4 regions of the Klebsiella sp. genome follow, and region 1 is predicted to be linked to each of the others. Evidence: predicted binding sites of a transcription regulator. Region 1 holds the regulator's gene; each other region holds the start of a gene.
The links. The regulator Fur, encoded in region 1, represses iron uptake genes when iron is present. The targets are predictions, from matches to a motif close to ATAATAATGAGAACNACTATCAA.
Positions count from the first base shown of each region.

Region 2: the regulator Fur is predicted to act here: its motif matches at 3,710-3,732, upstream of efeU (iron uptake transporter permease EfeU).
Region 3: the regulator Fur is predicted to act here: its motif matches at 5,594-5,616, upstream of ftnA (non-heme ferritin).
Region 4: the regulator Fur is predicted to act here: its motif matches at 3,698-3,720, upstream of QVF11_RS06785 (Nramp family divalent metal transporter).

Region 1 is NZ_JAPUEW010000075.1:119,210-126,907, forward strand. It holds gene glnS (glutamine--tRNA ligase) at 1-181, shown strand, start outside; gene chiP (chitoporin ChiP) at 620-2,023, shown strand; gene QVF11_RS22580 (ChiQ/YbfN family lipoprotein) at 2,071-2,403, shown strand; gene fur (ferric iron uptake transcriptional regulator) at 2,474-2,926, opposite strand; gene fldA (flavodoxin FldA) at 3,218-3,748, opposite strand; gene ybfE (LexA regulated protein) at 3,899-4,192, opposite strand; gene ybfF (esterase) at 4,326-5,099, opposite strand; gene seqA (replication initiation negative regulator SeqA) at 5,283-5,831, shown strand; gene pgm (phosphoglucomutase (alpha-D-glucose-1,6-bisphosphate-dependent)) at 5,864-7,504, shown strand; gene QVF11_RS22615 (arginine:ornithine antiporter) at 7,564-7,698, shown strand, end outside.
Region 2 is NZ_JAPUEW010000025.1:11,340-19,037, reverse strand. It holds gene efeB (iron uptake transporter deferrochelatase/peroxidase subunit) at 359-1,639, opposite strand; gene efeO (iron uptake system protein EfeO) at 1,644-2,771, opposite strand; gene efeU (iron uptake transporter permease EfeU) at 2,823-3,653, opposite strand; gene QVF11_RS08430 (NupC/NupG family nucleoside CNT transporter) at 3,927-5,111, shown strand; gene QVF11_RS08425 (DUF3574 domain-containing protein) at 5,300-5,734, opposite strand; gene putP (sodium/proline symporter PutP) at 5,846-7,354, opposite strand.
Region 3 is NZ_JAPUEW010000041.1:43,105-50,802, reverse strand. It holds gene QVF11_RS11055 (non-heme ferritin-like protein) at 207-710, shown strand; gene QVF11_RS11050 (MFS transporter) at 1,032-2,543, shown strand; gene QVF11_RS11045 (DUF2766 family protein) at 2,589-2,840, opposite strand; gene azuC (stress response protein AzuC) at 2,920-3,003, opposite strand; gene QVF11_RS11035 (MFS transporter) at 3,213-4,634, shown strand; gene QVF11_RS11030 (RpiB/LacA/LacB family sugar-phosphate isomerase) at 4,682-5,320, opposite strand; gene ftnA (non-heme ferritin) at 5,752-6,249, shown strand; gene QVF11_RS11020 (YecH family metal-binding protein) at 6,286-6,525, opposite strand; gene tyrP (tyrosine transporter TyrP) at 6,720-7,698, shown strand, end outside.
Region 4 is NZ_JAPUEW010000017.1:3,191-10,888, forward strand. It holds gene QVF11_RS06775 (EAL domain-containing protein) at 1-2,171, shown strand, start outside; gene QVF11_RS06780 (NupC/NupG family nucleoside CNT transporter) at 2,214-3,416, opposite strand; gene QVF11_RS06785 (Nramp family divalent metal transporter) at 3,762-4,997, shown strand; gene QVF11_RS06790 (DUF2502 domain-containing protein) at 5,038-5,385, opposite strand; gene mgrA (L-glyceraldehyde 3-phosphate reductase) at 5,516-6,508, opposite strand; gene QVF11_RS06800 (alpha-keto acid decarboxylase family protein) at 6,685-7,698, shown strand, end outside.

The DNA.
Region 1 (7,698 bases):
ATCGCTGATTATCAAGCAGGGTTTTGCTGAACCAAGCCTGGCGCAGGCGCAGCCTGAAAAAGCATACCAGTTCGAGCGTGAAGGTTACTTCTGCCTCGACAGCCGCTATGCAACCGCAACCAATTTGGTATTTAACCGTACCGTTGGTCTGCGCGACACCTGGGCAAAAGCCGGCGCGTAGTTATCCGCTATTTATGAGAACGCCGCAAACAGCGGCGTTTTTTTTATTTCAGAATCAGGAGATTAAATTCCCATATTTTCGCGATGCGAATTAATCTTGTTTACAGATTGTAATAATCACAACTATTTGTCCCTTCGGTCATCCTCTATAAAATCATGTAATCGCTTTCATTACGCCTATTTTTTCTGATATAGCAAGCACTTCCACGTCAAATGCATGACATCTACGACTGAAACAAAAAGACATAGATTATGTGCGCTTTGTCATAATCTTCATCTTTGATCACCGAAAGAGATTGATAATTCGCGTCACGAAAAATAGTCTATACCCAGTGGTTATGCGGATTTTACCGCTCCACTTTTTAAGCAGTTTTATTTTATTTTTTTCGCTAGTTGCCCTTGGTAACTGCGTTTTTAAAAAGTCAAAGAGGATATGCATATGCGTACGTTTAGTGGCAAACGTAGTACGCTGGCGCTGGCTATCGCCGGTGTGACAGCACTGTCAGGTTTTGCAATGGTACCGGATGCGAAAGCGGAAGGGTTCATTGATGATTCAACGTTAACCGGCGGCATCTATTACTGGCAGCGTGAACGTGACCGTAAAGATGTGACCGACGGCGACAAATACAAAACTAACCTTTCTCATTCCACCTGGAACGCCAACCTCGACTTCCAGTCCGGCTATGCCGCCGATATGTTCGGCATTGATGTTGCGGCCTTTACCGCCATCGAAATGGGTGAAAGCAGCGACAGCGGACACCCGAACGAAATCGCTTTCTCCTCACGCAATAAAACTTACGATGAAGACTATTCCGGTGATAAGAGCGGGATCAGCCTGTACAAAGCAGCCGCCAAATTTAAATTTGGCCCGGCATGGGCGCGTGCTGGCTATATCCAGCCTACCGGTCAAACCTTGCTGGCTCCGCACTGGAGCTTTATGCCGGGTACCTATCAGGGGGCTGAAGCCGGTGCTAATTTTGACTACGGCGATGCGGGCGCGCTGAGTTTCTCCTATATGTGGACAAACGAATATAAAGCGCCGTGGCACATTGAGATGGATGAGTTCTATCAGAACGACAAGAAAACCAAGGTTGATTATCTCCACTCTCTCGGCGCCAAGTATGATTTTAAAAATGACCTCGTGCTGGAAGCCGCATTTGGCCAGGCACAGGGTTACATCGACCAGTATTTCGCTAAGGCCAGCTACAAATTTGATGTCGCAGGCACGCCGCTAACCACCAGCTACCAGTTCTACGGTACTCGCGATAAAGTCAGCAACGGCGGGGCGAACGATATTTATGATGGTACCGCCTGGCTACAGGCATTGACCTTTGGCTATAAGGTTGCTGATGTTCTCGACCTGCGCCTGGAAGGAACCTGGGTTAAAGCCGATGGTCAGCAGGGCTACTTCCTGCAGCGTATGACGCCGACTTACGCCTCATCTAACGGTCGTCTGGATGTCTGGTGGGATAACCGCTCTGACTTCAACGCCAACGGTGAAAAAGCGGTGTTCTTCGGTGCGATGTATGACATGAAGAACTGGAATATGCCGGGTTGGGCCTTCGGCGCGTCCTATGTTTATGCATGGGATGCAAAACCAGGAAAAATGTCTTCTCCTGATGCTTACTACAACCCTGACAAACGTCTGGAAGAGTCAGCCTATAGCCTGGATGCGATGTACACCGTACAGGAAGGACGCGCGAAGGGTACGCTGTTTAAACTGCACTTTACTCAATACGACAACCACTCCGATATCCCAAGCTGGAGCGGCGGCTACGGCAACATCTTCCAGGATGAGCGCGACGTGAAGTTCATGGTTATTGCTCCATTCACCATTTTCTGATGCCAGTGCGGCGGGCGTGATCCTGCCGCAATTTCCCGAGGTCGATTATGAAGAAGCTATTGCTTGTCGCCATTGTGGCGGCAGGTCTGGTTGCCTGCACGCAGTCGCCAGCGCCGAAAGAGGATTCAAAGTTAAAAGATGCCTACAGCGCCTGTATTAATACTGCTGAAGGTAACCCAGATAAAGTCGAAGCCTGCCAGAGCGTATTAGACGTTCTGAAGCAAGAGAAGCAGCATCAGCAGTTCGCCACCCAGGAAAGCGTGCGAGTACTGGATTACCAGCAATGTATCCAGGCGCGTAAAACCGGTAACGATCAGGCAGTACAGTCGCGCTGTGACCAGATTTGGAAAGAGATTCGTAGCAACAACACGAAACCCTGATTTTTACTTTTCGTAGCCATAAAAAAAGCCAACCGTCAGGTTGGCTTTTTGCTGCTTACGCAACGGGGAATTACTTTTCCACCGCGTCGTGGGCATGTTCATCTTCGCGGCAATCGCCTTCTGCACAGTGACCGTACAGGTACAGGCTGTGGTTGGTGAGGCGAATACCGTGTCGGGAGGCAATCTCACGTTGACGAGCTTCAATTGAGTCATCGCTAAATTCGATCACTTTGCCGCAATCAAGGCAAATCAGATGATCGTGATGATGCTGTTGCGTTAGCTCGAAAACGGATTTACCACCTTCGAAATTATGACGGGTGACGATGCCGGCGTCGTCGAACTGGTTCAGTACGCGATAGACGGTTGCCAGACCAATCTCTTCACCCATATCAATCAGGCGTTTATATAAGTCTTCCGCACTGACATGATGGTTATCCGGTTCCTGCAGGACTTCCAGGATTTTTAATCGCGGAAGTGTCACTTTCAGGCCAGCCTTCTTTAATGCGGTATTGTTGTCAGTCATGCGGAATCTGTCCTGTTGCTAAACGATCTACTTCCATCAACGGAAGTAATACAGAGAATCACCCGATGTAATGCGTCTCATTATAGAACTGCCATGGTGAAATGAAAACTGCAAGCATCGGGCCTTGTATGCTGTCAAAAACGAGGCACTGGCTACAAAGTGCTTCACGTGACCTCGTTAAATCAGAGGACATTGTACAGATATGTGATTAAAAGTTAAAAACTTGTAGCTATAACTTTGATTGCTTTTATCTATTAATTCGGCGAAATCTGACGATAACGCCGTTTAGACTCAGGCATTCTTGATTTCTTCGAGGTGCAGCTCTTCAGAAATCTGTTTTACCCATTTTTCCACGCGTTCGTTAGTCAGTTCTGGCTGACGGTCTTCGTCGATGGCCAGACCCACGAAGTGGTCGTCATCTGCCAGACCTTTAGATGCTTCAAAATGATATCCAGCGGTCGGCCAGTGACCAACGATAGTGGCGCCGCGGGGTTCGATGATGTCGCGAATGGTACCCAGCGCATCACAGAAGTATTCAGCGTAGTCTTCCTGATCGCCGCAGCCAAACAGCGCGACCAGTTTGCCGTTGAAATCGACTTCTTCCAGCGTCGGGAAGAAATCATCCCAGTCACACTGTGCTTCACCGTAGTACCAGGTTGGGATGCCGAGCAGCAGAATATCGTGAGCTTGCAGATCTTCTTTGCTGCTCTTGGCAATGTCGCGCACATCAGCAACATCTTTACCAAGCTGCTTTTGAATCATTTTTGCAATATTTTCGGTGTTGCCGGTGTCGCTGCCAAAAAAGATGCCGATGATTGCCATGAGTAAAATAACCTCTTGAAACTTAATGATGTGGTAGGGACTTAAATGCCCACAGATAGGGGCAATGATAGCAGAACTGAGAAGGGCGCGGAAACAGCAATCACGCCCGACTGCACACTCTGCTACATGAAAGCTTATTTTTTGAGGGTTTTAGGCTTTATCCTGGCTGCGCAGGGCCGCCAGTTGGTTCATCAGCATCTCTTCAATCAGATCGCTGCGGTTCATGTTGCGGGCTTCGGCCAGCTCATTGAGCGCATCAACCGCATCGGCATTGAGCTTCAGCTCAACGCGCTTCAAACCGCGAACTTTATCGCGCTTGAGCTGATTGCGTTTGTTGATACGCAGCTGTTCGTCGCGTGAAAGCGGATTGGTTTTCGGTCTACCCGGCCGACGCTCGGTTGCGAACAAATCTAATGTCGTACGGTCCGTTTGTTCTTTTGCCATGATTCAGAGTGACTTCGGGGGAAACAAGCTGTCGGGCATAGCCGACGCAGATAGCCCGCCATAATACATCAGGCGAGGGGCTGCGCCAACGACCGCGGGCATTCTGCCGCGCGGTCGGGCAGATTTTAGCCAGTTACGCGGCTATGGAGGTCAAATAACGGCGTATTGCCCGTAAAACAGCCTCTGGTTTTTCTGCATGTACCCAATGTCCGGCTCCGGCAATCACATGGGCCCGTGCCTGGGGGAATTGAGCCAGCAGAGCCTCACGGTAGGCATCGGTTACGTAGGGTGAGTTACCGCCGGGGATAAACTGCGCCGGATGCGGCCAGGCGGGGATGGTTTGCCAGCCGACGATATTGTCATATTGCTCCCACAATACCGGCACGTTAAACCGCCACTGACCTTCCACAAAGGATTTCAGCAGAAACTGAATCACGCCTTCTTCATTGAGGTGTTCGCGCATCACCGCTGCCGCCTGTTGACGCGTTGCGGCACCCGCGTCGGTCACGGCATTGATGGCGGCGAAGATTTCATCATGGCGACGAACGTGATAATCCACAGGTGCAATATCAATCGCAACCAGGCCAGCGATGCGCTCCGGGGCCATTGCGCTCAGCGCCATGACCGCCTTACCGCCCATTGAGTGACCAATAAAGGTCGCTTTTTCTATTTGGTATTCATTGAGAGTATCAATCAAATCCTGAGCCATCGCGGCATAGGTCATCTCTGGCGCGCGCGGGGAAAGACCGTGATTTCGCATATCGACCTGTAAAATATCGTAGTCAGCGACCAGATCGCGGGCGAGGATCCCAAGGTTATCCAGACTGCCAAAAAGGCCATGGACCAGGACGATAGGGGGATTATTGTGCGGATTCTGTGCAGATTGCGCTCGGCTATTTAATTTCATGGCAAAGTTCTTTTTTTCGCTCCGTCGGGTTAGGGTATTATGTTGGACATTCTGCCATCCGGCTGCAAGACCCGGAAGATTTCCGAGTTTTACCGCCATCCTGGTTTGACGCTATCCGCGGTTGGGATTTGTCCTTATAATCCCGACAACTTGTATTCAGAAAAGATATCGTACTGGATTAAGATGAAAACAATTGAAGTTGATGATGAACTCTATAGCTATATTGCCAGCCACACCAAGCATATTGGCGAGAGTGCATCCGACATTTTACGGCGCATGTTGAAGTTTTCCGCCGTTTCCCAGCCTGCCGCACCGGTAGCGAAAGTCGTTCCGGCTCCGGCGCCAACGCCTGTCGTTGAAGTGAAACCCGCCAATCCTCTGAAGGATAAAGTCCGCGCCATGCGCGAGCTGCTGCTATCTGATGAGTACGCCGAACAAAAACGCGCGGTAAACCGTTTCATGCTGGTTCTGACTACCCTCTATTCCTTAGACAGTAAAGCGTTTGCCGAGGCGACCGAGTCTCTGCATGGGCGCACTCGCGTCTATTTCGCTGAAGATGAGCGGACGCTACAGAAAAATGGTAATCAGACAAAACCTAAGCAGGTTCCGGGCACGCCGTGGTGGGTTATTACAAATACCAATACCGGCCGCAAATGCAGCATGATTGAACATATCATGCAGTCAATGCAGTTCCCTGCTGAATTGATCGAAAAGGTTTGCGGTACGATCTAGTCATTTAACTTTTGCACCAGAAGGATCAGGCAATGGCAATCGATAAGCGCGCAGGTCAACCTGCGCAACAGAGTGATTTGATTAACGTCGCCCAACTGACCGCCCAGTACTATGTGCTGAAGCCAGAAGTGGGCAATGCGGAACATGCGGTGAAGTTTGGTACCTCCGGCCATCGCGGCAGCGCGGCGCGCCACAACTTCAACGAGCAGCATATTCTGGCGATTGCCCAGGCGATTGCTGAAGACCGCGCAAAGAACGGGATCACCGGCCCATGCTACGTCGGGAAGGACACCCACGCACTATCCGAACCCGCTTTCATTTCTGTACTGGAAGTGCTGGCGGCGAACGGTGTTGATGTCATCGTTCAGGAAAATAACGGTTTCACCCCGACGCCGGCGATTTCTAATGCGATTCTGGTGCACAACAAGAAAGGCGGCCCACAGGCTGACGGCATCGTCATCACTCCGTCCCATAACCCGCCGGAAGACGGTGGTATCAAGTACAATCCGCCGAACGGTGGCCCGGCTGATACCAACGTCACCAAAGTAGTAGAAAACCGTGCCAACGAACTGCTGGCTGCCGGTCTGCAGGGCGTGAAGCGCATTTCTCTTGATGCGGCGCTGGCCTCTGGTCACGTCAAAGAGCTGGATCTGGTGCAGCCGTTTATCGAAGGGCTGGCGGATATCGTCGATATGGCGGCTATCCAGAAAGCGGGCCTGACGCTGGGTGTTGATCCGCTTGGCGGCTCCGGTATTGAGTACTGGAAACGCATTGCTGAGTACTACAAGCTGAACCTGACTATCGTTAACGATAATGTCGATCAGACTTTCCGCTTTATGCACCTCGATAAAGACGGCGCGATCCGTATGGACTGCTCCTCCGAGTGTGCCATGGCGGGCCTGCTGGCGCTGCGCGACAAGTTCGACCTGGCCTTTGCTAACGACCCGGATTACGACCGCCACGGTATCGTGACGCCAGCCGGGTTAATGAATCCGAACCACTACCTGGCGGTGGCGATAAACTACCTGTTCCAGCATCGCCCGCAGTGGGGCAAAGATGTTGCTGTCGGTAAGACTCTGGTCTCCTCGGCAATGATCGACCGCGTTGTGAATGACTTAGGCCGCAAGCTGGTGGAAGTACCGGTTGGTTTTAAATGGTTCGTTGATGGTCTGTTCGACGGTAGCTTCGGCTTCGGCGGCGAAGAGAGCGCGGGCGCTTCGTTCCTGCGTTTCGACGGCACGCCATGGTCTACCGACAAAGACGGCATCATCATGTGCCTGCTGGCGGCGGAAATCACCGCGGTGACCGGGAAAAACCCGCAGCAGCACTATGATGAACTGGCAGCACGTTTCGGCGCGCCAAGCTACAACCGTCTGCAGGCTTCAGCAACTTCTGCCCAGAAAACAGCGCTGTCTAAGCTCTCTCCGGAAATGGTAAGCGCCAGCACGCTGGCCGGTGACCCGATTACCGCGCGTCTGACCGCAGCTCCGGGCAACGGTGCGGCAATTGGCGGTCTGAAGGTGATGACCGAGAACGGCTGGTTTGCTGCGCGTCCGTCAGGTACTGAAGACGCTTACAAAATCTACTGTGAAAGCTTCCTTGGCGCTGAGCACCGTCAGCAGATTGAGAAAGAAGCGGTGGAGATTGTCAGCGAAGTGCTGAAAAACGCATAAGCTAAGTCATCATCATAATCAGGCCCTTTTCAGGGCCTGTTTTTTTCGCAAGGAGTGCGATGAAACTGAAACGTAAAAAAGTCTTTTGGTTTTGGGCTGGGATGGATCTTTTTTATCTCATTGAGTTTGTCGGCTGGAACCTCTATCACCGACGCGTACCGTTCTACGACGATATCCTCGCATATCTCCAGCTC
Region 2 (7,698 bases), on a different contig from region 1:
GGGTTCGAGTTTTCTGTTGTAGTGGAGGATAAATTTGAGGTGTGAGAATCGCGGCCGGAAGTGTGGCCCCCGTGCTGAGAAGTACGGTATGAGTTTTGACGTTTTCCGTTACAGCAATCGGGCATTCGCGATCTCCATAGTGAAACGACATCACTGCCGGGAACTACCGCGTCTTTAATAAGTACATCAAAAATAATTCTTAATGCAACTTATTTTTCACATAAAGACAACAAATAATTCTCATTGCAGCTGAGAGGAGTTTCCGACATTAAGATTACAGAAAAATTAAACAAGGCAGGAAATACAAAAAAAGAATGGAAAAACAGCAGAAAACGCCCTGCCCTTACGGGCAGGAGCTTCAGGCTTCGAGCAGCGATTGCCCGAGATAGTGCTGACTATCGATAACTCCCGGCAGAACAAAGAAATACCCTCCGCCGATCGGCTTCACGTACTCTTCCAGCGCCTCACCGTTCAGACGCTTTTGCACCGTCAGAAAGCCTTTTTCCAGATCGTGCTGATAGCAAACAAACAGCAACCCCATATCCAGCTGGCCTGAGTTCGTCACTCCCAGAGAATAGCTATATCCCCGGCGCATCATCAGACTGGACTCGGTCTCCGGCGTGCGCGGATTTGCCAGACGAATATGACTATCGAGTGCAATAGTATCGCCATCCGGGTCCTTGCTGTAATCCGGCGCGTCGTGCTCGTGCTGCATCCCCAGCGGAGCACCGGTCTGTTTATCGCGACCAAAAATCGTCTGCTGCTCTTTTAACGGCGTACGATCCCAGAACTCAACGTGAAACTGAATAATTCGCGCCGCCTGATAGCTACCGCCCGTCGCCCAGGCAGGCTCCCCCTGGTCGGTGGTAACCCACACCACTTTATCCATCAGCGCGTTATCGGTACTGACAGGATTAGCGGTACCGTCTTTAAAGCCCAGCAGATTAACCGGCGTCTCTTTACCTTTACTGCGCGCTGCGCTATCAGAAATGAAGCCTTCCCGCTTCCAGCGTACGCTGAGCAGGTCCGGGGTGTGCTTAATCACATCCCGCAAGGCATGTATCACCGTATCCTGAGTATTGGCGCAAATTTGCAGCAGCAGGTCGCCGTGGCACAGCGCCGCATCCAGAGAGTCATTAGGAAAACGCGTCATCTTTTGCAGCTTTTTCGGCGCGCGGTTGGCCAGGCCAAAACGCTCGTCAAACAGCGAATGACCCACGGATACCGTCATAGTCAGATTATCCGGGGCAATCCACGGCCCCAATATTCCGGAATCCATCGGCGGCAAACGCGGATTTGGCGTCTCCGGCGCAGGCCCACCTTTGGTCAAAAAGGCAATACGTTGAGTCAGCAGGCGAAATAACCGCTCCAGATCCGCTTTATCACTGGCAAGCACGTCGAAAGCGACAATCATCATCGAAGCCTGCTGTGGCGTCAGTACACCGGCCTGATGCGGACCATAAAACGGCTGCGCTTCCATGCGCGCGTTTGGCGACAACGTCCCCGGAGAGCTGTTGTCTTTTGCCGCATGCGCCACCGGACAGCCGCCGCTGATAGCCAACGCGCCGCCAAGCGCGCCAATCCCTTTTAAAAGCCGGCGCCGTGACGGCTCATTCACATCATTATTTTGCTCTGCCATCGACTTAGTCCAGACCGAGGATCCCGCGCAGTTGTGCCAGATCTTCCGCCAGAGTGGTGATCGGGCCTTTCAGCGCATTGCGATCCGCATCCGTCAGCTTGTCATAGGTCTCAAAACCGTCTTTAGTGCGGTATTTACTCAGGATGCTATCCACTTTCTTGAAGTTGGCATCCACTTTCGCCAGCAGCGTGCTGTTCTCTTTTTGCAACTGCGGACGCAGCAGGTCGACAATTTTCTGCGCCCCGTCAATGTTGGCCTGGAAATCCCACAGATCGGTATGGCTATAGCGATCTTCTTCACCGCTAATTTTGCTGGCCGCCACTTCTTCAATCAAACCAGCTGCGCCGCCGACCACTTTTGATGGTGGGAAGGCCAGTTCGCTAATGCGCTTTTGCAAATCGAGAACGTCGGTGTTCAGCTGATCGGCATATTTATCCATTCCTTTGACGCTGTTATCGCCAAACAGCGCTTTTTCCAGACGGTGGAAGCCGGTGAACTTCGGATCTTCTGCTTTTTTCTCGTAGTCATCTTCACGGGCATCAATACTGCCGTCGAGGTCAGAGAACAGCTCGGCAATGGGTTCAATGCGTTCATAGTGCTGGCGCGTCGGCGCGTAGAGGGCTTTTGCCTTCTCGATATCGCCCGCTTTCACCGCATCGGTAAAGGCTTTGGTGCCGCTAACCAGTTCAGCGGTCTCAGCAGTGACGTAGGCTTTATAGGCGGTAATAGCTTCACCGAGGCTGAGCAGCGCTTCAGCTTTAGCAGCATCTTTAGTCGCTTCACCGGTCACGGTGAGCTTACCTTTAGGGTTAGTCAGCAGGCCGCAGGTCATGTCATATTCACCCGGCTGCAGGTTCGCCGTCAGCTTTTGCGTAAAACCAGGGGCGATATTCTCGCGCTCTTCCACCACCATCACACCTTTCAGAATTTCCCACTCCAACGCCTTCTGGCTGTGGTTCTGAATGATGAACTGGGTTTTACCCGCTTTCACAGTGACGTTCATCGGTTCGCACTGTTTGTCGGTGACAGTGACTTTTACTTGCGGAATATCGGCAGCGTGGGCGTAAAAAGCAGAGCTGAACAGCGCAGCAACGGTAATATGCAGCGCATTGCGACGAAAATGATTCATCATGACCATCCCTTTCGATAAGTATGTTGTAACTATTTCAATCCGCAATGCCGACTAAGCGGTTCGGGATGCGGTGGTTTTATTGCTCGGCGGCAGGACAAACAGCACTAGCGCCGGAATCAAATAAATAAAGTAGACTGCAACTTCGCTGATGGTCGGCGTTTCCTGATAGCCAAAAATCCCCTCCAGCAGCGTGCCAAATAGCGTATGCGTAGAAAGAATGTTGCTCAGGTCGAAGGCAACATCCTGGAAATGATTCCACAGTCCAGCTTCATGGAAGGCGCGGATAGCCCCCGCCGCCAGGCCTGCGGCAACCAGCAAAATAAACAGGCTGGTCCATTTGAAAAACACGCCGAGATTCATACGGATGCCGCCCCAGTAGATCAGGAACCCTAAAACAATTGCAGTTGCCAGACCCAACATGGCCCCGATGGGCGGCCAGATTCCCACATCCTGCTGGAAAGCGGCCAGCAGGAAAAACACCGATTCCAGACCTTCGCGAGCCACGGCGAAAAAGACCATCATCACCAGCGCCCAGCCGTGGTTGTTCCCGCGCTGAAGGGCATTGTCGACTGCTTGCTCAAGCTGCTGCTTTACGTTGCGCGAAACTTTACGCATCCAGAACACCATCCAGGTCAGAATGCACACCGCCACTACCGCCACGATGCCTTCGAACAGTTCCTGCTCGCGCTGCGGAAATTCGCCGGTTGTTTCGTTGATAAAGATCCCCAGCCCCAGGCACAGTGCCGCAGCCAGAAATACCCCAATCCACATTACGCCAATCCAGTTGCCGCGCTGGGTGCGTTTCAGATAGCTGGCGATCAGGCTGACAATCAGCGCTGCTTCCAGGCCTTCACGTAACATGATGAGAAATGGGACAAACATGCCGATACCCTTAAATGTGAATCGCAGTCAATTGATGCAAAGATAGGTAAATATTTCTGATAGTGATTATCATTACAATAATCAGAAACACAAGTGAAATGTGTAGATAATGATGACGATTTGTAAATTAATCGCTAACAAATAATGACTTGCGGGATTATCTCTCTACCGCAACAAAGAACGGCAGGATGATGGGATTTTTGGCGCCAGATATTTACCCGGCTTCACGGCTGTGGCTAAATGGCGGCCTTATTTACCTATGAAATGAACAACATGACTCAATATTTGCACTTCCTGCTGGCGCTGGTGGTTATCCTCGCCCTGGCCTGGCTTGTCAGCTACGACCGTAAGAAAATCCGCATTCGCTATATTATCCAGTTAATTGTTATCGAAATTGCGCTGGCTTTCTTTTTTCTCCACGCCGAAAGCGGCCTGTGGCTAGTGAAAAATATCGCTTCATTCTTTGAATCGCTCCTCGGTTTTGCCGCCGAAGGAACCAATTTTGTATTTGGTGGCATGAGTGAAAAAGGGCTGGCGTTTATTTTCCTCGGCGTACTTTGTCCCATTGTCTTTATCTCAGCGCTGATCGGTATTCTTCAGCACTGGCGTATTCTCCCCATTTTCATTCGCTTGATTGGTACCCTGCTGTCAAAGGTTAACGGCATGGGCAAGCTGGAATCGTTTAACGCGGTCAGCTCGCTGATCCTTGGACAATCAGAGAACTTTATTGCCTATAAAGGCGTCCTTGGCGATCTCTCATCACGCCGCCTGTTCACCATGTCGGCTACCGCTATGTCAACGGTTTCGCTGTCCATTGTCGGCGCTTATATGAGTATGCTTGACGCGAAATATGTCGTCGCGGCGCTGATTCTGAATATGTTCAGCACCTTTATTGTGCTGTCGATAATTAACCCGACGCGCCCTGGCAGCGAAGAAGAAATTAAGCTTGAGAAGCTGCATGAATCCCAAAGCTTCTTTGAAATGCTCGGTGAATATATTCTGGCCGGTTTTAAGGTCGCAATGATCATTCTGGCGATGTTAATTGGTTTTATTGCCCTGATTAGCGCTATTAATGCCCTGTTCGCCACTCTGTTTGGCCTGAGCTTCCAGCAGATCCTTGGCTACGTTTTTTATCCCCTGGCGTGGCTGATTGGTATTCCGCTAAGCGATGCGCTGAACGCGGGCAGTATTATGGCGACCAAGCTGGTGGCGAATGAATTCGTCGCTATGATTGAGCTGCAAAAAATTGCCGCCAGCATGACGCCGCGCGGGCTGGGTATTTTGTCGGTCTTCCTGGTTTCCTTCGCCAACTTTGCTTCCATCGGCATTATTGCCGGGGCGATTAAAGGACTGAACGAACAGCAGGGAAATATTGTTTCCCGCTTCGGCCTGCGCCTGGTGTATGGCGCAACGCTGGTGAGTTTGCTCTCGGCAAGCTTCGCGGGGCTGGTACTGTAATCAGGAATGCTGGCCTGTGTTCCCGGGGACGGCGCAACACGCCTTGCCCGGGCTACAGTTCATGTAATCTAAGATTTGGTAGCCCGGACAGATGCGCAGCATCGCCTCCGGGAAACCGCGCGCAACGTAGATCTCGTAAGCCCGGGTAAGGCTTTAGCCGCTACCGGGCAATTCCATCAGGGCACAATTTAAAAGTGAACGCAGACTGGCTGGTCAACGCGCATCACCGACTCCTGCGCAAAACGTGATTTGTAAGTATTGCGCAGCGCTTCAATTCCCTCTTCGCTCTTAGCCTCTTTATCATGGATCAGCATCAGCGCCTTGCTCTGCTCGCGCGCGACGGTACCGTCGTTACCCAACCACTGACCGCGCGCATCAAATACCGTCAGGCCATCACGAAAGCGCGGCGTCACGTCGCGGTCAACAAACTGCTGCCACTCCTGAGCGGTAATATCTTTCCCCGCAGGACGGCTTAAGCCGAAATAAAGCGTCGTCTGCACCATGGCGTTATCCGTCGGGCAAGCGTTAGCATCTGCCGCCGGGGCCGTCTTCGCGGCAGGCGCCACGCAGCCGCTTAATATCCCTGCCAGTACCAGCGCCATCGCACCCTGTCTGAAATTCATTTTGTACCCTCATTGTTATTTGTGCTGAGATATCAGCGTATTTTCAAGCAATTAGCAAGAGGCACAAATAGCAAAGCCCGCAGAACACGGGCTTGAGGTCAATTCAGAGGATTACTGCGCAGTAGCACGTACCGGTGGCGCAGTATGATAATGCGCGTCCGCTTCGGCAAAGCGTCTTTGCATTTCTGCCGACGGTGCTTTACCCAGCAGGCTGAAGACCACAATTCCGAGGCTGCCAAAGATAAAGCCCGGAATAATTTCATACAGGCCCAGCCAGGCGAACTGTTTCCACACAATCACCGTCACTGCACCGATAATCATCCCGGCCAGCGCGCCGTTACGCGTCATTCGTGACCACATCACCGAGAACAGCACCACCGGGCCAAACGCCGCGCCAAAGCCCGCCCATGCGTAGCTCACCAGACCCAGTACGCGGTTATCCGGGTTTGCCGCCAGCGCGATGGATACCAGCGCCACCACCAGCACCATAAAGCGCCCTACCCACACCAGCTCTTTCTGACTTGCATGTTTACGCAGAAACGCTTTATACAGGTCTTCGGTAATTGCGCTAGAGCACACCAACAGCTGGCAGCTCAGAGTCGACATCACCGCCGCCAGAATCGCCGACAACAGGATCCCGGCAATCCACGGGTTAAACAGAATTTGCGCCAGTTCGATAAAGACGCGTTCGGCATTCTGGTTCACCGCGCCCGCCACGCCCGGGTTGTTATTAAAGTAAGCGATACCGAAGAAACCAACGGCAACCGCACCCGCCAGGCAGAGGATCATCCAGGTCATGCTGATGCGACGGGCATGAACGATGCTGTGGTGCGAATCCGCCGCCATAAAGCGCGCCAGGATGTGCGGCTGACCGAAATAGCCAAGACCCCAGCCCATTAGCGAAATAATCGCCACGAAGTTCAGCCCTTTGAGCATATCAACGTTCTCAATACTCTTTTGCTTGATCACTTCCAGTGAATCGCCAAATCCGCCGACGGAAATAATCACCATAACCGGCGTCAGAATCAGGGCGAATATCATCAGGCTGGCCTGAACGGTATCGGTCCAGCTCACCGCGAGGAAACCGCCGACAAAGGTATAAATAATGGTTGCCGCCGCGCCGGCCCACAGCGCGGTTTCGTAGCTCATACCAAATGTGCTTTCAAACAAACGGGCTCCGGCCACAATTCCGGACGCACAATAGATGGTGAAAAATAACAAAATCACCAGCGCTGAGATAATTCGCAGCACGCGGCTTTTATCTTCAAAACGTCCGGTGAAATAATCCGGCAGCGTCAGGGCGTTATTATTGACCTCGGTATGCACGCGTAAACGACCGGCCACCAGCTTCCAGTTAATCCATGCGCCTAACGTCAGGCCAATGGCAATCCAGCTTTCAGAGATACCGGAAATAAATATCGCCCCCGGCAATCCCATTAACAACCAGCCGCTCATATCTGAAGCCCCGGCAGAAAGTGCCGTGACGAATGGGCCGAGGCTACGACCGCCGAGAATATAGTCATCGAAGTTCCTGGTCGATCGCCAGGCAATAAAACCGATAAGTACCATGCCAAAAATGTAAATAATAAAAGTCACCAACATGGGTGTGCTAATAGCCATGCAAAAATCTCCAGAATTTTTTGTCGACAGCGTCCAACTTTGTCGTTTTTTCCACTACCGGAACGGGGTAATGGCATATTGGTTGTATTGGGCGACCGTATCCTGACGGAAGCTTTGTTTTTTCACAAACGATTTAACACAGCATTTACACGAAATGCTTCGGGGACCAAACTTCATTTTGTTATAGGTTGCACTCTCTCACGTTTTTACCGGTTGCACCACGCAAAAGTGTTAAGTGACGCATAGAAAAACCCTATTAGACCGGGGATAAATTCCTGCTATTTTCATCATGATTTTTAACAATCAAAGCAATTTTCAGCCTGCCACACAATTCTCAATTAACA
Region 3 (7,698 bases), on a different contig from region 1:
CTATATGAGAGTTTCCTTAATCACCAAGTGTCGCTATTCTATATTCATCGGTAATCGCAATTTAATTACCCATCATACATTTGAAGTACAGGTAATTATTATTCTGGTACTTTATCTGCACGTCATGTGTCCCGAATTCAGACTCTCTAAGGAAGATGATTCAGGATGTACCCAGGACTCCTTTACAGGTTAATAAGGATATTTTTATGATCGTCCCAGGAATGGTTAAGAAACTGAATAACCAAATGAATCTTGAATTCCATGCTTCAAATTTATATCTACATTTAAGTGAGTGGTGTACTCAGCAGCGGTTAAACGGTACCGCAACGTTTTTGCGTAGTAAGGCACAATCCAGGGTAACCCAGATGATGCGAGTCTTTGATTTTATGAAAAAAACCGGTGCCGTGCCGGTGGTGAAATCTGAAGGTTCCAGCCAACCAGAGTGTGCTTCCCTCGAAGATCTTTTTGCTACCACCGTTGCTGATTATCAGCAACGCAGCAGCATATTGATCGACCTGACGGAAGAAGCTAAAGCGCAAAGCGACGATGCCACCTGGCGTTTTTTAACGCTGCTGGAAAAAGAACAGCGCCAGGACGGTATTCTGCTGGAAACCATTCTCGATGAAGTGCGCAATGCGGATAAGGATGGAACGTGCGTGCAGCAAACCGACCTTCGTTTGTTAGATCTGGTCAGCAACCAACATAATTAACGCTCACAGCGAATGTGTATCGCTGATAAATGCCCAAAAACCATATATTAATGTCATCAATGTCCTTATAGACAATTCTCACCAACCCATCTTTTTCGGCGCTTCGGCGCCGTTTTTATTCCTAAAAAGCATTAAAAACTTTTAACTGGATCTCATTAATGCTCAGGAATGGGGTTTAGCCGGTTTTTAGTGATGTAGATCACGTTCAAAACCATTACTTAAGAATATAAAAACAGTGTTTCAAAAATTTAAAACACGGAGTTTACTTTAATGGCAAGATACGCGGCTTCAGCCCCTCAAGGGCTGCAGGGAAGACCGATTTTGTTACGCCATCAGTTAGCCTACGGCGGCGGGAATTTACTGGGAAGCGGCGCGCTGGCAATCAGTGGCGCATGGCTGCTTTATTTTTATACAACCTTTTGTGGGCTGACGCTGATCGAGGCTTCGCTCATTTTCTCCGTCGCCAGTATTATCGACGCGATCAGTAATCCTCTTATGGGTTATCTCACCGATAATTTTGGTAAAACGCGTCTCGGCAAACGCTTCGGGCGCCGCCGCTTCTTTTTATTAATCGGTATTCCGCTCATGATGTTCTACCCGCTCCTTTGGGTAGAAGGTCTTGGGTTCTGGTACTACCTATGCACTTATGTAGTCTTTGAAATCATTTATACCTCGATCATGGTCCCCTATGAAACATTGGCGACCGAAATGACCGACGATTTTTCACTACGCTCAAAGCTTACCGGCTACAAAGCGATCTTCGGTAAACTGGCTAACTTTCTGGCTGCATTTATTCCAGGTCAGTTCATCCTGCTTTACGGCAAAGAATCCGCGACCCCATTTTTCCTGACCGGCCTGACCTATGGGGTCATTCTCATCGTTGCGATCTCCAGCTTGTGGTACTGCAGCTGGGAACGCCCGCGCGAAGAGGAAGTCAGCAATAGTGAGAAAAAAGGCTTACTCAATACTCTGCTTATGCTGGCGAAGGATATGCGTTCTACCTTCTATCTGCGCGTGTTCCGTAAACATCTGGGCATGTACCTCTGTGGTTTCGGCGCAGAATGGCTGTTTGCGTCTATCTTTACCTACTTTGTTATTTTCGTCCTGCAGCACGATCCGGCGATGGTCGCCGGGCTAAATAGCCTGAACTCCATCCTGCAACTGGTCTCTACGGCCCTGTTTATCGGCCTGTGTGTGAAGAAAGGGTTTAGTAAGCCCTACATTCTGGCGCTAAGCGTGGTTATTTTTGCCGTACTGCTTTATACCTCGCTGTGGTTCTTCCATTTGCCTGCACATCTGGCAACCATCCTGATGTTCGGTATCACTGTCCTGTTCGGACTGGGCACCGGCGGCGTGTACTACATCCCCTGGACCGTATATACCTTTTTAGCCGACGTTGACGAAATCTATACTGGCCGTCGCCGTGAAGGTATCTATGCTGGCGCAATGACCTTTTCCGGGAAAATCCTACGCTCTATCATCGTCTTCACAATGGGCGCTATCCTCAGCTTCTACGGCTTCCAGTCAAAAGCGCATACGCAACCTGAAAGCGCGGTAACCGCTATTGCGGTCGTGTTCTGTGCGGGCGTGGTCCTGCTGGCTTTGGCGGCGATCATCTTCAGTAAGCAGATGAAGCTGGATCGCAAAGCGCATATGGTGGTCTTGCAGGAAGTCGCGCGGATCAAAGCTGGCGGCAAAATTGCCGACATCACACCGGATGTGCGCGTCATCGTTGAAGATTTAGTGGGGCACCGTTACGAAGAGTGCTGGGGCAACAGCAAGTTATTTAACAATACTCAGGAGACACCGGCCCGTACCGCCGTTTCCCACTAACCACATAACGACGCCCCGCCATCACGTGATGGTGGGGCTATGTATTTAGTGCGCCTCGCCTTGCGGGGTGAACTTCAGTTCAATTAAGGCAATGGCTTTTTGTACCGCCCGCAGCGTAACCGGATCGGCCGATGCAGGATGACTGGCAAAATCGATGGCTTTTAACTGAGTGGTCATTTTCTCGCGCACTTCGACAGGGGCGATGATATCAATAACGTCGAGAATCTGTTTGATGACCAGTTGGCAGGCAACCACGTCGGAAACCAGCTCGTCATTTTCGGTGAGATGTTGGGACATTTTTTACTCCTTTTTTCAGGAGCGTAATAGTAACCTAAATCTTAAGAGATAAAAAAACCTGCCGCAGCAGGTTTTTTTATCAGAACATACCGCCAGGGGGTACGTCTTTGAAGGTTTTGCAGTAGTTTTCAAACATGCTTTTGAGGATTTTGCGCAGCTTCATGGATTGACTCCGATTTTGTTATGCAGGTGTTAATGTCTACTGGGCTATAATATGACTTACATCACAAAAATCAATATGAACATGCGTCAAATCACACTATTTTTACAAAAGTAATTTAAACATTAAACAAAAATGAGCTAAATCGGACTGTTAGAGCAACATGCTCTGCGTCGAGTTTGGCCCCTCTTTGCTATGGCAGCGACACGACAATGAGCACAAACATCTCTTCCAGGGACGATCGTTCTTTTTCAGCACCCGCACTGCTGGTGGCTGGCGCTTTTTTTATGGAGTTCCTCGACGGTACGGTGATCGCCACAGCCCTGCCGGACATGGCGAAAGACTTTGGCGTCACAGCGGTCGATCTCAATATCGGTATCAGCGCCTATCTCATTACGCTGGCCGTGCTGATACCGGCCAGCGGCTGGATAGCCGATCGCTTCGGCGCACGCAAAATCTTCACTCTCGCGCTGGCGATTTTCACGCTGGCTTCTGTTTTTTGCGGACTATCAACCAACGTCGACATCTTCGTGGCGATGCGAATTATACAAGGAATAGGCGGTGCGCTGATGGTCCCAGTAGGCCGACTGGCAGTTTTGCGAACGACACCGAAGCATCAGCTCATTAAGGCGATTGCCACTCTGACCTGGCCCGCATTAGTGGCTCCCATTATCGGCCCGCCGCTGGGCGGATTTATCACCAGCTATGCCAGTTGGCACTGGATTTTCTTTATTAACGTGCCCCTTGGGCTCATCGCTATGGCCCTGTCTTTGCGCATCATCCCAAACATTCGTGAAGATGAACCACGGCCTTTTGACCTTCCCGGCTTCCTTGCCACGTCAATCGCCATGATTAGCCTGGTCATCGCCATGGAATTTCTCGGCGATCGTCAGCCTTTGAGTTGGCAAACCCCGGCGCTGCTGGTATTAGGCCTCGGCAGCATGTTGTTTTCACTACGCCATTTCCGTCACGCAGCCTGGCCGATGGTGCGTCTCGATGCGCTACAAATACCGACCTTCAAGGTCACTATGTACGGCGGCTCGCTGTTCCGTGCCTCAATTAGCGCCGTCCCTTTCCTGCTGCCGCTGCTGTTTCAGGTCGGGTTTGGTATGGACCCATTCCACTCAGGGTTGCTGGTGCTGGCCGTTTTCGTTGGTAATTTAACCATCAAGCCCGCGACAACGCCGTTAATTCGCTGGCTGGGTTTTCGCCGCCTGCTGCTGATCAACGGCGCGCTGAATGTGTTCTCGCTGCTGGCCTGCGCTTTTTTAACACCACAAACGCCAGTCTGGCTGATTTTCGTGATTCTCTATCTCGGCGGGGTATTCCGTTCTATTCAATTTACCGGCGTCAGCACCCTTGCTTTTGCCGATGTGCCTTCAGCGCAAATGAGCTATGCCAATACGTTGTTCAGCACCGCTTCGCAGCTGGCCGTTGGGCTTGGGATTACGCTCGGGGCGATCGGTATTCGTATTGGGGAGAAGTTCAGTGAATGGTTTAATCTCACAAGTCTGCCGGGGATCAGCTTCCGTCTGTCGTTTATTTTTATTGCGTTGATTTGTCTGGTGGGAATGATTGATAGCCTGCACCTGGCAAAAGATGCCGGTAGCAGCGTGTCCAACAAAAAGAAATAGCCCAAAAGAAAAGGCCAGCAGCGCTGGCCCTGGATATTTGCAGGAGATTAACCGACGATCTGGCGAACGAACGCTTCGATCTCTTTATCCTGACAATTTTCGAAGAAGCACTGCTGGAAGCGCGGGCCAGACACGGCAGTTTTCACCAGCTCCGGGTCGATAGCACGCAGCGTATCCAGATAGTTATCTTTCACTACTGCGGCTTTAACGGTGTTCAGGATGCCAGCGTTACGTACCTGAGGCTCTTTACGCTCCGGCGGATAACCTTCGCCGTTACGCCCTGTGAACGCTTTCTCGAAAATAAAGCGTACGTTCAGCTCTGCACCCCAGCCAAAACCTTTCGCGAATGGCAGAGAAAGCGCGTTACCGTTGTTGATCTGCGCAAACAGGAACGCATCAGCAGGATCGATACAGTAGCCACAAACTACGCCCGGATGGATGTTCAGAGACATCATTGCACCCTGGCCGGTACCGCAGCCGGTGATCACGAAGTCTACCGCTTTAGAGTTCAGCAGGATGCTAGCCATGATACCCAGATGGATATAGGTCAGGTGGTGATCGTTTTCATCGCTCATGCCGACGTTGTAAACCGGAAAACCTTTCTCGTCTGCAACAGCGTTTAACTCGTTGAGGATGATGGCGTTTTTGTTCGCCTGGCTGTTTTCCATCATCAGTGCGATTTTCATGCTTTACTCTCCTGAATGCTGTGCGGGTTTTCCCGCGATAGTTCGTTAACGTTGTGAAGAACAATACTACCTTACGAACATACTTTCAAATTTTATGAAAAGTTGTTTTATAAATTGCATATCGCCTCACACTTTCACCACCCACAGCATCCGGGCGTTGCTTTCTTCCCCCCCCTTTTCTCACCAGGCTAACCCAAGCGCTCATAACCACTCAAAGTTGCGCGTCCCTCTTCAAGAATAAGTCGGACCCACAATTAATATTGATAATATTAAATTAAAACCATTCTCATTATTTATTAAATTGCCAATGCGTGTTATTCCCATTTGCATTAGTAATAAATGAATTTATTAATTTACTTTTTGCAAATAAATTAATAACAAATTATAGTGACGGCACAATCACCTTTGACTTTATTTGCGGAGCAAGCCAGATGCTGAAAACTGAAATGATCGACAAGCTTAATGCACAGATGAACCTTGAACTTTATTCTTCTCTGCTTTATCAGCAAATGAGCGCATGGTGCAGCTACCACAGCTTTGAAGGCGCCGCCGCGTTTCTGCGCCGCCACGCGCAAGAAGAGATGACCCATATGCAGCGTCTGTTCGACTACCTGACCGATACCGGTAGCCTGCCGTGCATCAATGCCATCGCCTCACCGTTTGCCGAATATACTTCACTGGACGACCTGTTCCGCGTCACCTACGAACACGAACAACTCATTACGCAGAAAATTAACGAACTGGCTCATGCGGCAATGTCCAGCCAGGATTATCCAACCTTTAATTTCCTGCAATGGTATGTTGCTGAGCAGCACGAAGAAGAGAAACTGTTTAAATCCGTTATTGATAAACTGACCCTCGCAGGCAAAAGCGGTGAAGGCCTGTACTTTATTGATAAAGAGCTGGCAACGCTCGATACGCAAAATTAATGAAGATGGCGGCGATGTTCAACAATCGCCGCCCTATTAATGACGACAAATTTTACTTTCGTGCGTATTAAACCCTTCCTCTGCGGCAATAAATTTGCCCTTTTTCTGCAAGAATGCCACTAACTCCGCCGCACTCAGGTTTTCCGCCGAACAGGTATGGAATCGTGCATCCGTCCCGAAACGACTGGTAATCGCCGCTTCCAGACTGGCCACGGTGTAAGGCTCGCCTGAAGCGATCATCATCTGTAGAACTTCATGACCATGAATTGATTGCATAATATCCCCCATAAAACACACAGGATAACCCCACTTATTATTCCGATTCTTGCGCCAGCGCAGGCTTAGCGTAAACGTTCAATATCGTAAACTTATTATTACACCCACTGTAACCTGCATTTGACGAAATCACTGATTTCACATACTCTGCGCGACATAATTCATTGTGTAATCCGTCATGGATAGAGAAAAGCGTGAAGAACCGCACTCTTGGTAGTATTTTAATCGTAGCTGGCACCACCATCGGCGCAGGGATGTTGGCGATGCCTTTGGCATCAGCAGGCGTAGGTTTCGGCGTAACGTTAGTTTTGCTTATCGCCCTGTGGGCGCTGATGTGTTACACCGCGTTATTGTTGCTTGAAGTTTATCAGCACGTCCCGGCTGACACGGGGCTGGGCTCCCTGGCAGCGCGCTATCTGGGGCGTTACGGGCAGTGGGCTACCGGTGTTTGCATGCTGTTCTTACTGTACGCACTTACCGCGGCCTATATTAGCGGCGCCGGTGAATTGCTGGCTTCAAGTCTCAATCAATGGCTGGGCTGGACACTACCACCTGCGGTTGGAGTACTGCTGTTTACAGGCATCGGCGGGACGGTGGTTTGTATCGGTACGTCACTGGTTGATCTCTTTAACCGTTTTCTGTTCAGCGCCAAAATCATTTTCCTCGCTATTATGCTGGCGCTTCTGCTTCCGCATATTCATCAGATAAACTTGTTGACCCTGCCGCTACAGCAAGGGCTGGCGCTATCGGCGATTCCAGTAATTTTTACCTCGTTTGGTTTTCACGGCAGCATACCCAGCGTCGTCAGCTATCTGAACGGAGATATACGCAAGCTGCGTCGGGTATTTGTCATCGGAAGCTTTATTCCACTGGTTGCCTATATTTTCTGGCAACTGGCAACCCTGGGCAGTATTGATTCTCCAACTTTTACCGCTCTGCTGGCACAAAATGCCGGACTCAACGGGCTGTTAGAAGCGATCCGTGAAGTCGTTGCCTCGTCGCACGTTGAGCTGGCGGTTCATCTCTTTGCAGACCTGGCGCTGGCGACTTCATTTCTCGGCGTCGCGCTTGGCCTGTTTGACTACCTGGCCGATTTGTTTCAACGTAAAAATGGTCCGGCCGGGCGTATACAGAGTGGTGTAATCACCTTTTTCCCCCCTCTGGCGTTCGCCC
Region 4 (7,698 bases), on a different contig from region 1:
ATCTTAACATTAAGATCAAAAAAACTCTGCTGGCTGTATTGATCTGTTTTATCGCGATTCCTCTATCCAGATTTATTTCCCCGCAAACGCTCATTGATGGAAATCAAATTTATCTGGCGTGGTTGCCGATGAGTGTAATGTATTCGGTGCTTTTTATTTTTGGCCGATATGCCGTTGCGCCATTGATTATTACGTTTGCGGTGACTAATACCTGGATTATCGACCTGACGCTACCGCAGGCGGCAATCCTGCTGTTTTGTCAGCTTTTCTCGGTCTTTGTTGCGTGTGCTATTGTCCGCCTTCAGCTTGGAAAACGCTGGCGTGCCGGGTTGACGGCAAAGCATATGGGGGTGAGGGTGTTTTGGGGCGGTTTTTTTGCTCCCATTCTGCTGAAGATCACCATGTATATGGCAGGACATTTTTTTTCATTTCCGTTGGCCATCTCCAGTTATTTCGGCAATATGTCGGTTATCTACACGATTATTGATATCCAAAGCCTAATTAGTGCAGCATTAATTTTTACAACATTCTTTTATTATCCGTTGCGGATGATTATCAGTCCGCAGTATGCGCGTGCATTTTGGCGCAATCTTTCTCAATCGTGGCGTACGCGCGAGCAGCGGGTATTTACGCTATATTGGTTTGCGGCGTTGGCGACTATATTACTTATACTCTGTTCACCTTATGATTCTGATTTCATTGCAGGTTATTTAGTCCCCCTTATATTCATCCTGCACTTCATTGGGATTAGTCGCCTGGATCATATGCTAATTCGCATCTCATGGTCTGTTTCGGCATTTTTACTCGTGGCGCACAACCAGAATTTTTTACATGGCGTGCAGACTGAATATTCACTCTCGTTTGTCCTCTCTGTGCTGATCTCTTTCACCATCTGTTTGTTTTATATGGTAGATATTTATGCTCGTAGCGAGAGGATAAAGCTAAGATGGCGAGACCAGGCTGAGGAAGACCCGCTAACCGGTTTACCGAATTTGCGTGCACTGGAGAGCTATCTGCACCGTAATCCAACGGTCGTTATCAGCAGCTTACGGATTCAAAATCTGGATTTCCTCAGTCGTCATTACGGCATGATGATGAGAGTCGATAGCAAACGACAAATTGTCCGCAAAATGCAGCCGTTACTCAGTCAGGGTGAGAGGATTTTTCAGCTGCCCGGCAGCGAGCTGTTACTCGTACTGAATGGTCCGGAGCCTGCGGCACGCCTCAGTCATATTATCTCAACACTTAATCACAAAAAATACAGCTGGCATAATCAGACGTTGGATCTAGAATTTGGCGCGTCCTGGGGTCGCTATAACGGTATAGAATCGGAACTCCATCCAATGTTGGGTCAGCTAAGTTGGCTGTCGGAGCAAGCGGGAGAGGCTCGACGAGTATTAGCGTTAGATATAGCTCAAGAGCAAATATCCGATCAAACTACTGACCAGGTACGGTTGTTAGCCCTGGTTAAACAGGCGCTTAACAACCGCGAGATTGTGTTGTATACCCAGCCTATTCAGGATGCTTCAGGAAACGGTTATTACGAAATACTTAGCCGTATGCGTTGTGGTAATAGCATCATTACTCCCGATCGGTTTATTCCTCTGATTGCGCAGTTCAACCTGAGTCAGCGTTTTGATATGCAGGTTCTGGAAACGCTATTCAGCACGGCGCATCAATATCCAGGGATGCATTTCTCCGTCAATTTAATGCCTTACACGTTGATGCAAAACGATAGCGCAGCCCAAATTATCTCACTGTTTAAGCGCTATAACTTGTCACCGGAGTTCATAACTATCGAAGTGACTGAAGAGCAGGCATTTTCTGATGTTGAAATCAGTCTGCATAATATCCACCTGCTACGAAATTTTGGCTGTAGTATCGCCATTGATGACTTCGGTACCGGCTACGCTAACTATGAACGCCTGAAAAGTTTACAGGCTGATATCGTCAAAATAGACGGTTGCTTTGTGCGTGATATTGAGACCGATCCGCTAGATACCATCATGATCGAATCGATTATTGAAATGGCGAAGGTAAAGAATATGAAGGTGGTTGCAGAGTATGTTGAAACTCAGGAACAGAGGGAAAAGCTTCTACAGCTAGGGGTCGACTATTTACAGGGCTATTTGATTGGCAAGCCGCAGCCACTGAGCGAACTGCTGGCATGAAAAAGCCGGGACTCGCCCGGCTTTTTCAATACAAGTTACAGATTACAATACCAGTGCAGCGATAGATGCAGAAAGCACACTCACCAGAGTAGAACCGTAAAGCAGCTTCAGGCCGAAGCGAGAAACCACGTTACCTTGCTCTTCATTCAGCCCTTTAATCGCGCCGGCGATGATACCGATTGAGGAGAAGTTGGCAAAGGACACCAGGAAGATGGAGATGATGCCTTCCGCACGTGGAGAGAGGGTTGAGGCCACTTTCTGCAGATCCATCATGGCGACGAATTCGTTAGAAACCAGTTTGGTGGCCATAATGCTTCCCACCTGCAACGCTTCGCCCGCCGGTACACCCATTATCCATGCGACCGGATAGAAGATGTAGCCGAGGATCCCCTGGAAGGAAATGCTATAGCCGAACCAGCCGGTGACGGTGGCAAACAGGGCATTCAGTGCAGAAATCAGTGCGATAAAACCGATCAACATCGCGGCAACGATAATCGCGACTTTAAAGCCTGCAAGGATGTATTCCCCCAGCATTTCGAAGAAGCTTTGTCCTTCATGCAGGTTAGACATTTGCAGATTTTCTTCACTTTCATCAACGCGATATGGGTTAATTAATGACAGCACAATAAAGGTGCTGAACATGTTAAGTACCAGTGCCGCAACAACATATTTCGGCTGCAGCATGGTCATGTATGCGCCTACGATAGACATGGATACGGTAGACATCGCCGTCGCCGCCATGGTGTACATGCGGTTGCGGGACATTTTGCCGAGGATATCTTTATAGGCGATGAAGTTTTCGGACTGGCCCAGAATCAGCGAGCTGACTGCGTTAAAGGATTCCAGTTTGCCCATGCCGTTAATTTTGGACAGCACGGTACCGATGGCGCGAATGACGATAGGCAGAATACGGATATGCTGCAAAATACCGATCAGCGCTGAGATGAAGACGATTGGGCACAACACTTTCAGGAAGAAGAAAGCCAGGCCTTTGTCGTTCATGCTGCCGAAGACGAAGTCTGTCCCTTCATTGGCGAAACCGAGGAGTTTTTCGAACATCTCGGAGAATCCTTTCACAAAACCCAGACCAATGTCAGAGTTCAGGAAGAACCAGGCCAGCAGAACTTCAATGACAAGCAGTTGAATGACATAACGAATACGAATCTGCTTACGGTTGTGGCTAGCCAACAGGGCCAGAATAGCAACCACTACGATCGCGAGAATAAAGTGCAAGACGCGGTCCATATTTGCTCCAAATATGAGGCAGGTTAAATTTCTTTGCACATTCTATGTAACGGGAGCAAAGAAAACGAGAGATAGCACACACTATTGCAAGCATATGTGACTAATGGCAAAAATAGTGATCAACCATGCATTTTTGTTATGTTACGTAAAGGTTTTAAAAGTTGCATCGTTGTACTATTCTGAAGGTCGTATAAATACAATTTACCAGCTGCAGTTTTCAGTTGCCGACCCGCTATCGTTCCCTTCTATCACAGCAATTATTATCACCTTTTTAAATGAGCTTGATAATCATTCGCATTTTGATAGCATGAAACATAGCAAAGGCTATATTTCCAGAGGCAGAAAATGACAAGCAGTCGCGTTGAGAATAGCAGCGGTCGCGCAGCGCGCAAGATTAAGCTCGCCTTGATGGGGCCTGCGTTCATTGCAGCCATTGGCTATATCGACCCGGGTAATTTCGCCACCAACATTCAGGCCGGGGCCAGCTTTGGCTATCAATTGCTGTGGGTTGTGGTCTGGGCGAACCTGATGGCGATGCTGATTCAGGTGATGTCGGCGAAGCTGGGCATTGCTACTGGCAAAAATTTGGCGGAACAGATTCGCGACCATTATCCGCGTCCGGTGGTGTGGTTTTATTGGGTACAGGCTGAGATCATCGCTATGGCGACCGATCTTGCTGAATTTATCGGCGCGGCCATCGGCTTTAAGTTGATTCTTGGCGTCTCCTTACTGCAAGGGGCGGTACTGACCGGTGTGGCAACCTTCTTGATTTTGATGCTTCAGAGTCGTGGACAAAAACCGCTGGAGAAAGTGATTGGTGGCTTGCTGCTGTTTGTCGCCGTGGCGTACGTTGTTGAGTTGATATTCTCCCAGCCGGCGTTGGCACCGCTGGCAAAAGGGATGCTCATTCCATCGTTACCCACCAGCGAAGCGGTATTTCTTGCCGCCGGTGTGCTGGGGGCGACTATTATGCCCCACGTCATCTACTTACATTCTTCACTAACTCAGCATCTACACGGTGGGACACGCAAAGAGCGCTATAACGCGACGCGCTGGGATGTGGCGATTGCCATGACTATTGCAGGTTTTGTGAACCTGGCGATGATGGCGACCGCCGCCGCAGCTTTTCATTTTAATGGTCATACGGGGATTGCTGACCTGGATCAGGCTTACCTGACGTTGGAACCGTTGTTGAGCCACGCGGCGGCGACTATTTTTGGCCTTAGTCTGGTGGCTGCGGGATTGTCATCTACGGTAGTGGGTACGCTGGCGGGGCAGGTGGTAATGCAGGGTTTTATCCGCTTTCATATTCCACTTTGGGTTCGCCGGACGATTACCATGTTGCCGTCATTCATTGTTATTTTGATGGGGCTGGATCCCACTCGCATTTTGGTCATGAGCCAGGTCTTGCTGAGCTTTGGTATTGCACTGGCGCTGGTGCCGCTGCTGATCTTCACCAGTAATTCACAGCTGATGGGAGATTTAGTTAATGCCCGCTGGGTAAAATTGCTGGGATGGGCGATAGTCGCGATTGTGGTAGTTCTGAACGGTTGGCTGATCGTCGGGACGATATTTAGCTAATCCTTAAATAAAATGGGGAGCCACCTGGCTCCCCATGCTGTTAGTGATGCCCGTGACCATGGCCGCGTCCGCCAGGACCACGTCCCCAGCCGCCGCGTCGGTCATCGCGATCGTTCCAGCCTTCACGATAACCGCGCTCGTAGGCTTTGCGCTTGTCCCAGCCACGATGCCAGCCGTTGTCATGGCGACGCCAGCGGTTGTCGCGCCATTCATAGTTTTTGCGCCAGTAATCACGGTCGCGCCAGCCGCCACCGTCCCAGTAGTTACCGTAATTGTCGCGATCGCCAATTTGTAATTTTATTGATGGCAACAGGATGATTTCACCAGCATTCGCGACCAATGGCGCTGTAGCCAGTAGTACTGCAGCCAGAATCAGTGACCTGAACATACTCTTCTCCTTCACGATCGGGGCCGTTGTCGGCCTGTTAACCTGATATTACGGGGCGGTAAAGCCCCGTCGCATCGGAGGAACTCCTAAATCGCAAGGGAGAGCACTTTTTGCTAAAGTAAAAATGAGTTTACACCGCAAGGATCGCGTCAATGGCTGCATTTTCTTCGGTGCTGAAATGGCGATTTCCCAGCATGCCAACCGCGTCATCCAATTGCGAGGTTTTGCTTGCGCCAATCAGCACCGAGGTCACTTTCTCCTCGCGCAGTACCCAGGCCAGCGCCATCTGCGAGAGCTGCTGCCCACGAGATTCGGCCAGCGCATTCAGTTGACGAACTTTCTCCAGTTTGTCATCAGTGAGCTGATCCGGTTGTAGAAAACGGCTGCCGCTGGCGGCGCGCGAGTCCGCTGGGATCCCATGTAGATAACGGTTGGTCAACTGACCGCCCGCCAGTGGTGAAAACGCTATACTTCCCACCCCGGCAGTTTGCAGGAAATCCAGAAGCCCATCTTCAACCCAGCGTTCAAACATCGAATATTTGGGTTGATGAATCAGGCACGGCGTGCCGAGATCGTTGAGGATGTTGACGGCTTCCCGGGCTTGTTCGAGCGGATAGTTAGATAACCCGATGTACAGGGCTTTACCCTGGCGAACGATATGATCCAGCGCGCGCATCGTTTCCTGAAGCGGTGTCTCGGGATCCGGGCGATGATGGTAGAAAATATCGACATATTCCAGCCCCATTCGCTTCAGGCTTTGATCGAGGCTGGCAACCAGATACTTGCGTGAGCCCCAATCGCCATAAGGCCCGTCCCACATGGTGTAGCCGGCTTTACTGGAGATGATCAGTTCGTCACGATAAGGCAAGAAATCTTCCCTCAGGATCCGGCCGAAATTGCTCTCCGCCGAACCCGGAGGCGGCCCGTAGTTGTTTGCTAAATCGAAATGAGTAATGCCGAGATCGAATGCATGGCGCAGAAGCTGACGGCTGTTTTCCACCAAAGTTTCATCGCCAAAATTGTGCCAAAGTCCAAGAGATATAGCCGGTAGCTTCAATCCGCTATGGCCGCAACGGCGGTATTCCATCGTCTGATATCGCGTCGCATTTGCCTGGTAAACCATACTTCCTCCGCAGATAAAACAGGGTGTGTATACGTTTACACTAAAGAATGTTTTCCGCTGAGTACACTCCCCAAACACGTAAATTTTGCTTTCCACCACACTTGTGGTGCGGAATCTGGACAGCGCATCAGCGTATTCAATACTCAAATTACCTGTACGCGAGGAGGAGTATGGATATGCAACCGACTTACACCATTGGCGATTACCTACTGGATCGTCTCGTAGATTGCGGCATTGACCGCTTGTTTGGCGTCCCTGGAGATTACAATTTACAGTTTCTCGACAGCGTTATTGCGCATCAGGACTTAGGGTGGGTAGGTTGTGCTAACGAGTTAAACGCGGCCTATGCCGCCGATGGCTATGCGCGTATCAAAGGCGCCGGCGCGCTACTGACTACTTTTGGCGTCGGTGAACTGAGCGCAATTAACGGTATTGCCGGGAGTTATGCAGAGCATATTCCAGTCCTGCATATCGTGGGAGCCCCCTGTACCGGCGCGCAGCAGCGTGGTGAATTGCTGCACCATACGCTCGGTGATGGTGACTTTAGCCATTTCTCGCGTATGAGTGAGCACATTACCTGCTCTCAAGCTGTGCTGGCGATGGGAAATGCCTGCCATGAGATCGATCGCGTATTGAGCGAGATGCTAACTCACCATCGTCCTGGCTATCTGATGCTACCCGCCGATGTTGCAAAAGCAAAGGCTACGCCGCCAGCCAGCCGTTTGCTTATAGAAAGCTTGCCCGCTGATGAGAACCAACTGATTGGCTTTCGTGATCATGCGGAGTTGATGCTAAGAAGCAGCCGTCGCGTATCGCTGCTGGCTGACTTCCTCGCCCAGCGTTATGGGTTGCAAAACACGCTCAGAGAGTGGGTGGCGAAAACGCCGATTTCTTATGCCACGATGCTGATGGGGAAAGGACTTTTTGATGAACAGCAGCCGGGTTTTGTCGGAACCTACAGCGGGATCGCCAGCGCTGATAAAACTCGTGAAGCGATTGAAAATGCCGATACGATAATCTGCGTGGGGACGCGATTTACCGATACCATCACCGCCGGTTTCACTCAGCATCTTCCTCAGGAAAAAACAATTGAAATCCAGCCGTTTGCCGTCCGAGTCGGCGACCATTGGTTTAGCCGGGTTCCGATGGATAAGGCGCTTGATATCCTTATTAATCTTGCCGCAAACCTG